3 regions of the Clostridium sp. CS1-1 genome follow, and region 1 is predicted to be linked to each of the others. Evidence: a T-box and tRNA genes for the amino acid it is inferred to sense, from the RefSeq annotation. Region 1 holds a T-box; the other regions hold tRNA genes.
What was found. A T-box is a leader RNA that pairs with one kind of tRNA and senses whether it is charged. The one in region 1 lies ahead of pheS (phenylalanine--tRNA ligase subunit alpha), so its partner is inferred to be a tRNA-Phe.

Region 1 (5,634 bases):
AAGAATGAATGGTCTTTCATATTCTAGATTCATGAATGGAATAAAAAATGCAGGTATTGATATAAACAGAAAGATGCTTTCTGAAATAGCAATAAATGATCCAAAAGCATTCACTGAATTAGTTGAAATAGCTAAAAAGCAAATTAACGCTTAATATTACATAAAAAATGCAGCGATTACGCTGCATTTTTTATATTTATTATTGGACAAGGTGTATAAATAATTAGTGAGGAACTACAGATAATATATAATAAAGCTAAACAAAATTTTCATTTAATAAGGAAGGAATCTAAAATGAAGGTAGCAATCAGCAGATGGTTTAAAGTTAATGAAATTCAGATATTAGTTTTAGGCTTTGCCATAGTAATTTTTATTGGAGCAATTTTATTATCTTTACCAATATCATCACGAAGTGGTCAGTATACTAATTTCATTGATTGTCTTTTCATAGCAACGTCAGCAACCTGTGTAACAGGACTAGTAACATTAGATACAGGAACCCATTGGAGTCATTTTGGGCAATTCGTAATTTTATTTTTAATACAGATTGGTGGCCTAGGATTTATGTCCATAGCTACATTATTTGCATTACTTATGGGTAAAAGAATTACTTTAAAAGAAAGACTTGTTATACAGCAGTCTCTTAATTCTTTTTCTATACAAGGGCTTGTAAAAATGTCAAAATATCTATTGAAATTTACTATTTTAGTAGAGGTTATTGGAGCAACTCTTTTGGCAACTCAATTTATACCTGAATTTGGAGTTGCTAAAGGTATATATTATGGGATTTTTCATTCTGTATCTGCCTATTGTAATGCAGGAATAGATTTAATAGGTGATTTTAGAAGCGTGACTCCATATACAGATAATCCAGTAATATTATTAACTATAGGAGCTTTAATTGTGACAGGAGGACTCGGGTTCTTTGTATGGCAGGAGATATACACTTATAGAACTACAAAAAAACTATCCTTACATTCAAAGATAGTAATAATATCTACTGCGGTATTAATTATAGGTGGAGCAATTTTAATGTTTCTATTTGAAATGAACAATGTTAAAACTATAGCTAATATGACACTAAAAGATAAGATAGTGAATTCTATATTTGCATCGATCACACCTAGAACCGCTGGATTTAATTCTGTGCCTACTGCTGATATGACTGAGGGTGGAAAGTTTTTAACTATAGCACTTATGTTCATTGGAGGATCACCAGGTTCAACTGCAGGCGGAATAAAGACAACAACAGCTGCTCTACTTATTATTACCGTTATATCTGTTATAAAGGGTAGAGAAGATGCTGAAGTGTATGAAAGAAGAATAGGTAAGGAAATTGTGTATAGAGCGCTTGTAGTAGCTACATTAGGAATGGGTATTGTTTTGGTAGCAACAACTATACTTTGTATAACCGAAAAAGCATCTCTAGATTATATTATTTATGAAGTTGTATCTGCTTTTGGAACTGTAGGACTAACACTTGGTTTAACACCAAATTTAAGCACGGGAGGAAAATTATTAATAGCATTTATTATGTATTGTGGAAGATTAGGTCCATTGACTGTTGCGCTAGCTCTTGCACAAAAAAGTATGCCTGGTTCTATTAAATATCCTGAAGATAAGATTATAATTGGATAGGGGTGGAGTTTATGGAAAAGAAACAATTTCTCGTAATAGGTTTAGGAAGATTTGGAACATCAGTTGCAAAAACATTATATCAATTAGGTCATGATGTTTTAGCGGTAGATGCGAATGAGGAAAGAGTTCAAAATATATCTGAAGATGTAACACATGCGATTCACACAGATGCTACAGATGAAGAAAATTTAAAATCATTAGGTATAAATAATTTTGATGTGGCAATAGTTGGAATAGGAGTAGATATACAAGACAGTGTAATGATAACTCTTTTAGCCAAAGAAATTGGAATCAAATATGTAATTGCCAAGGCAAATACTGAACTTCATGCAAAGATTTTATATAAGATAGGTGCCGATAAGGTGGTTTTCCCTGAAAGAGATACTGGTGTGAGAGTTGCTCATGACCTTGTTGGGGATAATGTATTAGATTACATCGAGCTTTCTTCCGAATACAGTATTGCTGAAATTATGTCTTCTGAAGAATGGCATAATAAAACACTAGGAGAACTAGACATGAGAGCGAAGTATGGTATAAATGTAGTAGCGGTTAAAAGAAAAGATGATATTGATATATCTCCTAGCTCAGATTATACAATTGCAAAAGGGGATGTAATTGTAGCAATAGGTAAGTATAAATGTTTAAATAAGCTAGAGATTATTAAGGGATAAGGGTGAAACATAATTGGAAACTATTCAAAGTAAAGATAACCTATTAATCAAAGATATAAAAAAACTGAAGGAAAAAAAGTATAGAAATGAAAGTGGCAAATTTTTAGTTGAAGGATTTAGATTTGCATGTGAAGCTTTAGAATCTGATTTTGAGGTTCCTTTAGTTTTTATAAGTGAAAGTGCCAAGGATAGGTGGAATAATTTCGATGTTGAATCTAAATTACAAAAAAACACAAAAGTTTATAGTGTTACAGAGCAGATTTTAAAAATCATAAGTAGCACAGATACTCCTCAAGGAATTGTAGCTGTTGTTAATAATAAAAATATTGCCCTTGAGAATAAGCAAGGATTTTACATATTGGCTGATAAAGTTCAAGACCCAGGAAATATGGGCACAATAATAAGAACAGCTCATGCAGCAGGAGCCTTAGGAGTATTAATGACGAAGGGTACCGTTGACATTTATAACGAAAAAACCTTGAGGTCTACAATGGGATCTGTTTTTCACATACCAATAATACAAGATGATAACTTGGCACAACTGGAGCTTTTAAGATTTAATGGATTTAAATTAGTTGTAAGCTCACTAGATACGGTGAATAATTTTTATGATGTAGACTTAAAAGATAAAGTAATAATAGCTGTCGGAAATGAAGGAAATGGTATAAGTAAAGAACTATTTGATTTATCAGATATAAAAATCAAGATACCAATGCCTGGCGGAGCAGAATCCCTAAATGTATCTGTAGCAGCGTCAGTTATGATGTTTGAAGTGGTGAGACAAAACCTTAGTTAAACGCTAGTTTATTATTATAACTCAACATTCATGCGTTAAATTATTTACTATGCTTCTAAGATTCACTTATCCCTATAATCCAAGAACTTTTGATAACTCGCTATCGCTCAGACAATCAAAAGTTCTAAGATCCTAAGGATAAGTTTATCAAGAAACATAATAAATAATTTAAATGCATTCATTCTTGAGTTATAATAATAAACTAGCTATGTAGCTAATGGTTTTGTTTCTGATGAAAGATATTAAATTTCTATTGACAATAGTGAAATGTATCTGTAAAATTAGAAAGTAAAATTACATATATTAACTATGATGGAGAGAGTAAATATATAGTTTCTTTAAGAGAGAGAAGGGCTTGGGTGGAAACCTTCTTAGAAGATTATATATTGAAGTTCACTCTGGAGTTCTTGCTGTGAAAGAAGAGTAGCAGTTGGCGGGATAACCGATAAATTTACAAAGAGGATATTGTTTATTTCAGTATCAATTTGGGTGGTAACGCGGATTTAAGTTCGTCCCTTAACTAGGGATGGACTTTTTTATTTTGTAGTAAATTAGGTAATGTAGAAAGGAGAAGAACAAATGAAAGAAAAATTACAATCTATAGGTAATAGTGCTCTTGAAGAGTTAAAGAGTGCTGTAAATAGTTCTGAGCTTGAAAACATAAGAGTTAAATACCTTGGCAAAAAGGGAGAGTTAACACAAATACTTAGAGGTATGGGTGCGCTTTCTGCAGAAGAGAGACCTTTAGTTGGAAAGATTGCTAATGAGGTAAGAGCTTCAATTGAAACTTCTTTAGAAGAATACGCAAAAGAAGTAAAGAATAAAGAAAAAAATATAAGATTACAGAGTGAAATAATCGATATTTCCATGCCTGGAATAAAACAGAGCCTGGGAAAAAGACATCCACTTGAGCAAACTTTAAACGATATGAAGGAAATATTCATATCAATGGGCTTTACGATAGAGGAAGGTCCAGAGGTAGAGCTTGATTATTATAATTTTGAAGCATTAAATATACCTAAGAATCACCCTGCAAGAGGTGAACAGGATACATTTTATATAAATGATAACTTGGTTTTAAGAACTCAAACCTCACCACTACAGGTTAGAACAATGGAGGAACAAAAGCCACCTATAAAGATGATAGCTCCAGGAAAGGTTTATCGTTCTGATGCAGTGGACGCCACACACTCACCAATATTCTATCAAATGGAAGGGCTAGTAGTAGATAAGGGAATAACCTTTGCAGATTTAAAGGGAACGCTTGAGGTATTTGCTAAAAAGATGTTTGGAGATGATTTAAAGACTAAGTTTAGACCACACCATTTCCCATTCACAGAACCTTCAGCAGAAATGGATGCTACATGCTTTGTATGTGACGGAGAAGGTTGTAGAGTATGTAAAGGCGAGGGCTGGATGGAGCTTTTAGGTTGCGGTATGGTACATCCACAGGTTTTAAGAAATTGTGGGATAGATCCTGAAGTATACAGCGGATTTGCTTTTGGATTTGGAGTAGATAGAATGGTTATGCTTAAGTATGGAATTGATGATATAAGACAGTTATATGAAAGTGATATGAGATTCTTAAATCAATTTTAATTAGGATAAATAAGGAGGATATTGAAATGAAAGTTCCTGTTAAATGGTTAAAAGACTATGTTGATGTAGATATTTCACCAAAGGAGTTAGGGGATAGACTAACTTTAAGTGGTTCTAAGGTAGAAGAAGTTGTAACTACCGGTGACGAAATACAAAATGTTGTTACAGCTAAATTAGCAAAAATAGAACAACACCCAGATGCAGATAAGTTATCTGTTTGTTTTGCAGATATAGGAGAAGCTGAGCCGATACAAATTGTTACAGGTGCTACTAATATGAAAGAAGGAGATATAGTACCTGCAGCTCTTCACGGCTCCACAATACATAATGGAGTAAAGATAAAAAAAGGTAAGCTTAGAGGAGTAGTTTCAAATGGTATGTTTTGCTCAGAAGAAGAGCTCGGAATAGCAGGAGATGAGCCTGTGCATGGACTTATGATACTTCCTCAAGATACGCCAATTGGCAAAGATATAAAAGAAGTTTTAAATATGACAAGTGCAATAATAGATTTAGAAATAACTTCTAATAGACCTGATTGCTTAAGTATAGTAGGTATGGCTAGAGAAACTGCAGCTACTTTAAATACAACTTATCAAGTTCCATCGCTACTATATAACACAGTATGCAGCGATGATATAGAAAATGAAATAAAAGTGGAGATAAGAGATCAATTATGCAGACGATACATGGCAAGAGGTGTAAAAAATATAAAAATAGAACCATCACCAGGTTGGATGCAGGATAGACTTTTAGAAGCAGGTGTTAGACCGATAAATAACATGGTAGATATAACAAACTTCGTTATGTTAGAGCTTGGTCAACCGCTGCATGCATTCGATGTTAGAGAGATATCAACTAGAACTATAGTAGTAGAAAGGGCAAAAGAAGGAGAAAAATTTACTACATTAGACGGTGAAGAGAGAACTTTAA
Region 2 (5,634 bases), 660 kb from region 1:
TCTTAAATACTTAACCTTGCTACACATCGTAACTCGCTGGCTCGTTCTACAAAAAGCACGTCGTCGCAGGTAAAACTGCTTCGACTGATTGTGGACACACGGTTTCAGGTTCTATTTCACTCCCCTTCCGGGGTTCTTTTCACCTTTCCCTCACGGTACTGCTTCACTATCGGTCACCAGTTAGTATTTAGCCTTGGGAGGTGGTCCTCCCTGCTTCCCACAAGGTTTCACGTGTCTCGTGGTACTCTGGATCAGATCTGACTGTTATTCTTTTTACCTACAGGGCTGTTACCTTCTATGGCGGAGCCTTCCAGCTCTCTTCAATTAAGAAATCACAGTATTTAATGATCTGTCCGCAACCCCAGGAACAAGTTCCTGGTTTGGGCTCTTTCCCTTTCGCTCGCCGCTACTTAGGAAATCGATTTTTCTTTCTCTTCCTCCGGGTACTTAGATGTTTCAGTTCCCCGGGTCTACCTCTATAAACCTATGAATTCAGTTTACAGTACATAGCGTTAGCTATGTGGGTTGCCCCATTCGGAAATCTCCGGATCGCAGGCTATTTGCGCCTACCCGAAGCTTATCGCAGCTTATCGCGTCCTTCATCGGCTACTGGTGCCAAGGCATTCACCATGCGCCCTTTGTAGCTTGACCTTAAATCATAATTCTACAAAGGTATATATACCTTTAGCTTTACTTTGTTTATGTTAAATAATTTTCATTATTCAACGCTTATCACTGTGCAATTTTCAAAGAACATTTCGCTACCACCTTAGTGTTAGCTTTATTTGAGGTTTTAATCCCTCAAAATTAAACAGAGTGTAAACCAGAATTCCAATGTAACTAAAAACCTAAGCTTCTAGTTATTATTCCTTAGAAAGGAGGTGATCCAGCCGCAGGTTCTCCTACGGCTACCTTGTTACGACTTCACCCCAATCACTGACCCCACCTTCGGCCGCTGGCTCCTTACGGTTACCTCACGGACTTCGGGTGTTGCCAGCTCTCATGGTGTGACGGGCGGTGTGTACAAGGCCCGGGAACGTATTCACCGCGACATTCTGATTCGCGATTACTAGCAACTCCAGCTTCATGTAGGCGAGTTTCAGCCTACAATCCGAACTGGGATGAGTTTTTTAGTTTGGCTCCCCCTCGCGGGTTTGCATCTAATTGTACTCACCATTGTAGCACGTGTGTAGCCCTGGACATAAGGGGCATGATGATTTGACGTCATCCCCACCTTCCTCCCGGTTAACCCGGGCAGTCTCACTAGAGTGCTCAACTTAATGGTAGCAACTAATGATAAGGGTTGCGCTCGTTGCAGGACTTAACCTAACATCTCACGACACGAGCTGACGACAACCATGCACCACCTGTCTCCCTGCCCCGAAGGGCTTCCTCCATTACGAGTAATTCAGGGGATGTCAAGTCCAGGTAAGGTTCTTCGCGTTGCTTCGAATTAAACCACATGCTCCGCTGCTTGTGCGGGCCCCCGTCAATTCCTTTGAGTTTTAATCTTGCGATCGTACTTCCCAGGCGGAGTACTTATTGTGTTAACTGCGGCACAGAGGGTTGGACCCCCCTACACCTAGTACTCATCGTTTACGGCGTGGACTACCAGGGTATCTAATCCTGTTTGCTACCCACGCTTTCATGCCTCAGCGTCAGTTATGGTCCAGAGAATCGCCTTCGCCACTGGTGTTCTTCCTAATCTCTACGCATTTCACCGCTACACTAGGAATTCCATTCTCCTCTCCCACACTCTAGATATCCAGTTTGAAATGCAGCTCCCAAGTTAAGCCCGGGAATTTCACATCTCACTTAAATATCCGCCTACGCATCCTTTACGCCCAGTAAATCCGGACAACGCTTGCCACCTACGTATTACCGCGGCTGCTGGCACGTAGTTAGCCGTGGCTTCCTCCTTGGGTACCGTCATTATCGTCCCCAAAGACAGAGCTTTACAACCCGAAGGCCTTCATCACTCACGCGGCGTTGCTGCATCAGGCTTTCGCCCATTGTGCAATATTCCCCACTGCTGCCTCCCGTAGGAGTCTGGACCGTATCTCAGTTCCAATGTGGCCGATCACCCTCTCAGGTCGGCTACGCATCGTCGCCTTGGTGAGCCTTTACCTCACCAACTAGCTAATGCGCCGCGGGTCCATCTCAAAGCGGATTACTCCTTTAATTAGTCCTTCATGCGAAAAACTAATGTTATGCGGTATTAATCTCCCTTTCGGGAGGCTATCCCCCTCTTTGAGGCAGGTTACCCACGTGTTACTCACCCGTCCGCCGCTAATCCACCCCGAAGGGTTTCATCGCTCGACTTGCATGTGTTAGGCACGCCGCCAGCGTTCGTCCTGAGCCAGGATCAAACTCTCAATTTAAAAGTTTGCTTGCTCATTACTGTTTTGTTACTTTAAAAGTAACTCAAAGAATTGCTGGTTTATTTAAAAATAAGTTTTAACTTATCTTTCACTCTGTTTAATTTTCAAGGATCAATTTGTCTCATCTCGACTGCTTACTTAGTTTAACATCTTTGTTTTACCTTGTCAATAACTTTTTTATCATTTTTTAAAGTTGTTTGTTATACTTTGTCGCATCTCTCAACAACATATATTATTTTATCATATATATATATTAAACAAAACATTAGTAGTATTAAATTTAAAGCTTAATTTAACATTACTCAATATACCTATAAAATGCTCAATATTTAATGTAATGACACTCTAGGATGAGTTTATACAAGCCACCAATTATATTACTATAAATTTTAGGACTCTGCTTTTAAAATATCAGAGCCCTAAAATTTACAATTATTATATTATTTATTTATCTCTACATTATATTTTTTTCTAAGATCATTGTTTAATTGAGAATACTTAAACGCTTGTCTTTCTTGTAATAAATTATTTTTAATTGTATCTTTTACTTGATCGAAAGACTTCACAGAGCCTTCAATCTTTTCTTCGACCTTTATTAAATGATATCCAAATTGTGTTTTAACTGGTTCGCTTACTTCTCCTATCTTAAGACTAAATGCAGCTTCTTCAAACTCAGGTACCATTTGTCCTCTAGAAAATCTTCCAAGACTTCCACCTTGAGCATTTGATGGACAAGAAGAAAACTCCTTAGCAGCCTCCTCAAAAGACATACCATTCTCTATTTTCCCTAATATTTCTTCTGCCTTCTCTTTTGTTTCAACTAATATATGCTTCGCATCTACTAATTCTGGTTCCTTAAACATTTCGCTGTTAGCACTATAGAAATCTTCTACCTCTTTATCACTAACATTAGCCTCAGATACAACCTTAGATATAGCTGTTTGAGTTAAAATTTCCTTCTTAGCTCTTTCTAATTGCTCAATATATTGTTCATCATTTTCCATTCCAGAATCTTTAGCATAGTTATAAATTAATTCGAAAGATATTATTTCTTCAAGTAATTGAGCCCTACCCTTCTCTGTCATTAAATATCCTTGTCTTTCTCTAGGAAATCTAGATATTGTTGCTTCTAATTCTCTTTCTGTTATTTCTACACCATTAACTGTTGCTAATACTTTATTCTCCATAGTGTTTCTCCTTAAAATTTTATTTTATTTAACATAAATTATTATGACATATATTTATCCATTTTTCCACAATATGTTTAATTATTGTATATTTATTTTATAATAAATAAAAAAACTTCAGAATTTATCTGAAGTTTTGGTGGCCAGACCAGGAATCGAACCAGGGACACGAGGATTTTCAGTCCTCTGCTCTACCGACTGAGCTATCTAGCCAAATTATATATCTAGCAGCGACCTACTCTTCCACACAGTCTCCCGTGCAGTACCATCGGCACTGTGAAGCTTAACCATCGTGTTCGGAATGGGAACGGGTGTAGCCTTCACGTCATAACCACTAGATTCTATTTAGTTTATTAAGAGAATTTCATTCTCTCAAAATTGCACAGTGATGTTTTAGGTCAAGCCCTCGACCTATTAGTATCAGTCAGCTGAACATGTTACCATGCTTACACCTCTGACCTATCAACCTTGTGTTCTTCAAGGGGTCTTACTAGCTTACGCTATGGGAAATCTTATCTTGAGGTGGGCTTCACGCTTAGATGCTTTCAGCGTTTATCCCGTCCCGACATAGCTACCCAGCTGTGCTCCTGGCGGAACAACTGGTGCACCAGAGGTCAGTCCATCCCGGTCCTCTCGTACTAAGGACAGCTCCTCTCAAATTTCCTACGCCCGCGACGGATAGGGACCGAACTGTCTCACGACGTTCTGAACCCAGCTCGCGTGCCGCTTTAATGGGCGAACAGCCCAACCCTTGGGACCTACTTCAGCCCCAGGATGCGACGAGCCGACATCGAGGTGCCAAACCTCCCCGTCGATGTGGACTCTTGGGGGAGATCAGCCTGTTATCCCCGAGGTAGCTTTTATCCGTTGAGCGATGGCCCTCCCACGAGGTACCACCGGATCACTAAGCCCGACTTTCGTCCCTGCTCCACTTGTTTGTGTCGCAGTCAGGCTCCCTTCTGCCTTTGCACTCTACGAACGATTTCCAACCGTTCTGAGGGAACCTTTGGGCGCCTCCGTTACTTTTTAGGAGGCGACCGCCCCAGTCAAACTGCCCACCTAACAATGTCCCGTGACCAGATTCATGGCCGCCGGTTAGAATCCCAGTACTGTCAGGGTGGTATCCCAAGGACGACTCCACAAAGGCTGACGCCTCTGCTTCGCAGTCTCCCACCTATCCTGTACAGACAATACCGAGACTCAATGCTAAGCTACAGTAAAGCTCTACGGGGTCTTTCCGTCCAATCGCGGGTAGCGAGCATCTTCACTCGCAATACAATTTCGCCGGATTTGTTGTCGAGACAGTGCCCAAGTCATTACGCCATTCGTGCGGGTCGGAACTTACCCGACAAGGAATTTCGCTACCTTAGGACCGTTATAGTTACGGCCGCCGTTTACTGGGGCTTAAGTTCACACCTTCGCTTGCGCTAAGTGTTCCCCTTAACCTTCCAGCACCGGGCAGGCGTCAGCCCCTATACATCAGCTTTCGCTTTAGCAGAGACCTGTGTTTTTGCTAAACAGTTGCTTGGGCCTATTCTCTGCGACCACCTTGCGGTGGCACCCCTTCTCCCGAAGTTACGGGGTCAATTTGCCGAGTTCCTTGACAACAATTCTTCCGCTGGTCTTAGGATTCTCTCCTCACCTACCTGTGTCGGTTTGCGGTACGGGCACCAGTTCACTCCATAGAGACTTTTCTTGGCAGCGTGGAATCAGATACTTCGCCCAAAAGGGCTCCCCGTAACACCTCAGCATTAACTAGACGGATTTGCCTATCTAGTCTGCCTAAGTGCTTAGACGCACATCCAATAGTGCGCACATCCTATCCTCCTGCGTCATCCCATTTGTAATAACGCAAACTGGTGGTATCGGAATATCAACCGATTGTCCATCACCTACGCCTTTCGGCCTCGGCTTAGGTCCCGACTAACCCTGAGCGGACGAGCCTTCCTCAGGAAACCTTAGGTTTTCGACCAATAAGATTCTCACTTATTTCTCGCTACTTATGCCAGCATACTCACTCCTGTACAGTCCACCGCTCCTTACGGTACGACTTCAACCCATACAGG
Region 3 (5,634 bases), 1.1 Mb from region 1:
TTCGCCCATTGTGCAATATTCCCCACTGCTGCCTCCCGTAGGAGTCTGGACCGTATCTCAGTTCCAATGTGGCCGATCACCCTCTCAGGTCGGCTACGCATCGTCGCCTTGGTGAGCCTTTACCTCACCAACTAGCTAATGCGCCGCGGGTCCATCTCAAAGCGGATTACTCCTTTAATTAGTTCTTCATGCGAAAAACTAATGTTATGCGGTATTAATCTCCCTTTCGGGAGGCTATCCCCCTCTTTGAGGCAGGTTACCCACGTGTTACTCACCCGTCCGCCGCTAATCCACCCCGAAGGGTTTCATCGCTCGACTTGCATGTGTTAGGCACGCCGCCAGCGTTCGTCCTGAGCCAGGATCAAACTCTCAATTTAAAAGTTTGCTTGCTCATTACTGTTTTGTTACTTTAAAAGTAACTCAAAGAATTGCTGGTTTATTTAAAAATAAGTTTTAACTTATCTTTCACTCTGTTTAATTTTCAAGGATCATGTCACTCAACTTAGCGACTTTTACATCTTATCATGTAGAATTAAATCTGTCAACATTTTTTAAACTATTTTTCAATATTTTAAAAATGAATCTTATAGCAAATCAACTTAAATATCTTTAGTTGACTTTACCACTCTTCAACTGACAAGAGATATAATATCACTTAATCTCCGTTAATTCTTATAAATATAAGCCATTTTATTAAATTAATCCGATATTTCTACACTTAAATATATATTTCTTCGATTTTCTACTGTAGACACTCTTGGACTAGTTTATGCCATTTAGTTCCTGATTTTTATGATAGCTATTTAATATAATAAATAATCCAATTTGTAGATGATTTTCTATACTTGTATATAATTTGATTCAAAATATAAAAAACTAGATTTCTATATAACTTAATATAAAAATCTAGTTCTTATCTTATAATATGTGTTCTTAGTTTGTAAGTCTATACGCTTATATTTTTATTAATGTTGACTCTCCAGATAGCAATGCAATATTTAAAATCAAAATATAATGTAATTGCTCAAATCCTTACTCTGCACCTAATTCATTCATCAGTTGTATAATTCTTTTATTTAAAATTGGATGAATTACATATGGCGCTATATCTAACAACGGCTTTAATACAAATGTTCTTTCATGCATTCTGGGATGAGGAATAATTATTTCCTCCTCAGAAGTTATTATATTATCGTAAAGTAGTATATCTAAATCTATGGTTCTTGGTCCCCACTTTATTATTCTTTCACGTTTCAGATCCTTTTCTTTTTCCAGTAAAAATTTCATTAATTTACTAGGAGCTAAGAGTGTTTTTATTTCTAACGCACCATTAAGGAATTTATCTTGTTCCAAATATCCTACTGGATTCGTTTCATAGAAGTTAGATATTTTAGAAACCTTACTATGCTTAGAATCACTGATAAGCTTAATAGCCGTATTTAGATTTTCACTTCTATCTCCCATGTTAGACCCAATAGCAACGTATGCTGTATGCCATCCCCTATCGATTTCAACTGCTGCATAATCAAGCGGCTTTCCTATAGGAGCCCACGGCTTTTTAAGTTTTACTTTTACTCTATTTATTAAATCGTATTCTAGTAGAATAAATTCAGCTAGCTTTTCTGCAGCCTTTTCAATCAAATCATATTTTTCTTTTTTAAACTGTTCTTCTACATCCAAACATAACTTTCCATAGTTAACCGTTTTAGTTAAATCATCAGTTTCTCCCGCTTCTTGTAGGTCTAAAAAAAGCTCTAGTGATATTAGAAAACGTTGCCCCATATCCTTTTCTTGCTGATTTACCCCATGAAATGCATAAACCTCTAAATCTTTTACGTATATCTTATCCATTAGTCTCTTCTCTCCTTAATGTGCTTCTGCTATCAAATTAATTGCTAATAGGTGATACTATAATTTTTCTTTGAATTAGGCCAATTACAATCCGATACAGCCTTACAAGTGAAACATCCACGAGAGAGTTTATCACTTAAGTAAAATATCTCATTGAAGCCCTCTCTTCCACTTTTCATTCCCCTGTGACTTGAAATAGCACCTATAATTATTCCTATCTCTTCTTCTACAAATCCACACTGAATTAAAATATCTTCTGCTAAATTACAGCTAGCTATCTCATGTGAAATGCCTTCCTTATATTGCATCCATCTTCCTATATCATGCAATAGAGCTGCTGCGTAAACTATTTGCTTATCTATTCCTATGCCCTTTTCTAAATTCATAATGTAAGCTATTCTTGCTACATCTAAAAAATGCTGCAAATCATGTTTACAGAAAATCCTATTCTTTTCATACTCTATACTTTTGTTTAAGTACTCTATGAAATTTTTATTATTTAATATAGCATTAACTTTGTCCAAATAAGCTACATCTCCCCATCATATCTTAATCATTCTATATACATCTTCTCTAAGTGATAAATCTTCTTTAAACTTTCCTTTTGTAACAACTGTTACTGTTTTGCTGCCCTGCTTCTTTACACCTCTCATAGTCATACACATATGCTCTGCCTCAATCACTACCATTACACCTTTAGCATCTAGGTACTCCATTATAGCATCTGCGACCTGTGAAGTCATTCTCTCTTGAAGTTGTGGCCTTTTTGCAAATACATCAACTGTTCTTGCTAATTTGCTCAAACCTGCAACTTTTCCACTTGGTATATAAGCCACATGAGCCTTTCCATAAAAGGGAACCAAATGATGCTCACACATCGAGTAAAACTGTATATCTTTTTCTAATATTATGTCATCACTATCAACAGTAAAAGTCTTACTTAAATGCTCTTCTGGGGATGTATATAAACCTGAAAAAATTTCGGTATACATTCTTGCTATCCTATCAGGAGTTTCAATTAATCCTTCTCTTCCTGGATCCTCTCCTATAGCTTCAATAATCATTTTAACTGCTGCTTTAATTTTGCTTTCATCTACCATAGTTTTTTATTGAACACATTATTTATATAATGATTCGTTCAATAATCCTCCTCTCATGTTGAAAGATTTTATAAGTTATTGAAAACTTTTGTAATATCATAAATTAAACAAATATTTCACAATATTATCATAATTATCATAAATTATAACACTTAAATCATAAGTTTACAATAAGCTTCAAAGTATAATAAGGTAATTTTAGTATTTTTTAGTTTTAAAATGTAAATTTTAAAATATATTACTAAATTATCTATAGTGTTTCGTCTTTCCTTAGTATAACAAATATTTTACATATTCATTATAGTGTTTGTTGCTCAATATCAATATACCTATTATCCTTTAATACTAAACATTTTATTACTTTATTATTTTTTTAACAAATCTTAAATATAAAATAACTATCTTTAAAGTAAAAAAAGCACTTCATAATTAAATGAAGTGCTTTTGGTGGCCAGACCAGGAATCGAACCAGGGACACGAGGATTTTCAGTCCTCTGCTCTACCGACTGAGCTATCTAGCCAAATTACATATCTAGCAGCGACCTACTCTTCCACACAGTCTCCCGTGCAGTACCATTGGCACTGTGAAGCTTAACCATCGTGTTCGGAATGGGAACGGGTGTAACCTTCACGTCATAACCACTAGATTCGCAAAAATTGCTATAAGCTTCGCATTTCTGCGTCAAATCCTTCGCTGTGGTGCTCATTTACTGAAGTAAACTCTGCTCCTCGCTCAAGCTTTTCCTTGAACTGCTCGCTTCTATCAATTTTTATTGTTATTTTTTGTTTGAAAGAATTGTTCTCTCAAAATTGCACAGTGATATATTAGGTCAAGCCCTCGACCTATTAGTATCAGTCAGCTGAACATGTTACCATGCTTACACCTCTGACCTATCAACCTTGTGTTCTTCAAGGGGTCTTACTAGCTTACGCTATGGGAAATCTTATCTTGAGGTGGGCTTCACGCTTAGATGCTTTCAGCGTTTATCCCGTCCCGACATAGCTACCCAGCTGTGCTCCTGGCGGAACAACTGGTGCACCAGAGGTCAGTCCATCCCGGTCCTCTCGTACTAAGGACAGCTCCTCTCAAATTTCCTACGCCCGCGACGGATAGGGACCGAACTGTCTCACGACGTTCTGAACCCAGCTCGCGTGCCGCTTTAATGGGCGAACAGCCCAACCCTTGGGACCTACTTCAGCCCCAGGATGCGACGAGCCGACATCGAGGTGCCAAACCTCCCCGTCGATGTGGACTCTTGGGGGAGATCAGCCTGTTATCCCCGAGGTAGCTTTTATCCGTTGAGCGATGGCCCTCCCACGAGGTACCACCGGATCACTAAGCCCGACTTTCGTCCCTGCTCCACTTGTTTGTGTCGCAGTCAGGCTCCCTTCTGCCTTTGCACTCTACGAACGATTTCCAACCGTTCTGAGGGAACCTTTGGGCGCCTCCGTTACTTTTTAGGAGGCGACCGCCCCAGTCAAACTGCCCACCTAACAATGTCCCGTGACCAGATTCATGGCCGCCGGTTAGAATCCCAGTACTGTCAGGGTGGTATCCCAAGGACGACTCCACAAAGGCTGACGCCTCTGCTTCGCAGTCTCCCACCTATCCTGTACAGACAATACCGAGACTCAATGCTAAGCTACAGTAAAGCTCTACGGGGTCTTTCCGTCCAATCGCGGGTAGCGAGCATCTTCACTCGCAATACAATTTCGCCGGATTTGTTGTCGAGACAGTGCCCAAGTCATTACGCCATTCGTGCGGGTCGGAACTTACCCGACAAGGAATTTCGCTACCTTAGGACCGTTATAGTTACGGCCGCCGTTTACTGGGGCTTAAGTTCACACCTTCGCTTGCGCTAAGTGTTCCCCTTAACCTTCCAGCACCGGGCAGGCGTCAGCCCCTATACATCAGCTTTCGCTTTAGCAGAGACCTGTGTTTTTGCTAAACAGTTGCTTGGGCCTATTCTCTGCGACCACCTTGCGGTGGCACCCCTTCTCCCGAAGTTACGGGGTCAATTTGCCGAGTTCCTTGACAACAATTCTTCCGCTGGTCTTAGGATTCTCTCCTCACCTACCTGTGTCGGTTTGCGGTACGGGCACCAGTTTACTCCATAGAGACTTTTCTTGGCAGCGTGGAATCAGATACTTCGCCCAAAAGGGCTCCCCGTAACACCTCAGCATTAACTAGACGGATTTGCCTATCTAGTCTGCCTAAGTGCTTAGACGCACATCCAATAGTGCGCACATCTTATCCTCCTGCGTCATCCCATTTGTAATAACGCAAACTGGTGGTATCGGAATATCAACCGATTGTCCATCACCTACGCCTTTCGGCCTCGGCTTAGGTCCCGACTAACCCTGAGCGGACGAGCCTTCCTCAGGAAACCTTAGGTTTTCGACCAATAAGATTCTCACTTATTTCTCGCTACTTATGCCAGCATACTCACTCCTGTACAGTCCACCGCTCCTTACGGTACGACTTCAACCCATACAGGAAGCTCCTCTACCACTCACCTTACGGTGAATCCATAGCTTCGGTGGTAAGTTTTAGCCCCGAACATCTTCGGCGCAGGATCTCTCGACTAGTGAGCTATTACGCACTCTTTAAATGAGTGGCTGCTTCTAAGCCAACATCCTAGTTGTCTTAGAAATCCCACATCCTTTTCCACTTAACTTACAC

Region 2: it has a tRNA-Phe gene. The T-box ahead of pheS (phenylalanine--tRNA ligase subunit alpha) is inferred to sense a tRNA for this amino acid. The anticodon was not compared.
Region 3: it has a tRNA-Phe gene. The T-box ahead of pheS (phenylalanine--tRNA ligase subunit alpha) is inferred to sense a tRNA for this amino acid. The anticodon was not compared.

The regions. Positions count from the first base shown of each region.
Region 1 is NZ_CM148680.1:4,392,824-4,398,457, reverse strand. It holds gene rplT (50S ribosomal protein L20) at 1-154, shown strand, start outside; gene AC0N0V_RS20800 (TrkH family potassium uptake protein) at 295-1,638, shown strand; gene AC0N0V_RS20795 (potassium channel family protein) at 1,650-2,309, shown strand; gene AC0N0V_RS20790 (TrmH family RNA methyltransferase) at 2,323-3,105, shown strand; T-box leader at 3,406-3,625, shown strand; gene pheS (phenylalanine--tRNA ligase subunit alpha) at 3,685-4,704, shown strand; gene pheT (phenylalanine--tRNA ligase subunit beta) at 4,731-5,634, shown strand, end outside.
Region 2 is NZ_CM148680.1:3,174-8,807, reverse strand. It holds rRNA gene AC0N0V_RS00035 (23S ribosomal RNA) at 1-651, opposite strand, end outside; rRNA gene AC0N0V_RS00030 (16S ribosomal RNA) at 875-2,381, opposite strand; gene AC0N0V_RS00025 (peptidylprolyl isomerase) at 2,822-3,568, opposite strand; tRNA gene AC0N0V_RS00020 (tRNA-Phe) at 3,706-3,781, opposite strand; rRNA gene rrf (5S ribosomal RNA) at 3,791-3,907, opposite strand; rRNA gene AC0N0V_RS00010 (23S ribosomal RNA) at 3,963-5,634, opposite strand, start outside.
Region 3 is NZ_CM148680.1:434,241-439,874, reverse strand. It holds rRNA gene AC0N0V_RS01940 (16S ribosomal RNA) at 1-377, opposite strand, end outside; gene folK (2-amino-4-hydroxy-6-hydroxymethyldihydropteridine diphosphokinase) at 1,033-1,851, opposite strand; gene AC0N0V_RS01930 (HD domain-containing protein) at 1,896-2,375, opposite strand; gene folE (GTP cyclohydrolase I FolE) at 2,394-2,951, opposite strand; tRNA gene AC0N0V_RS01920 (tRNA-Phe) at 3,397-3,472, opposite strand; rRNA gene rrf (5S ribosomal RNA) at 3,482-3,598, opposite strand; rRNA gene AC0N0V_RS01910 (23S ribosomal RNA) at 3,778-5,634, opposite strand, start outside.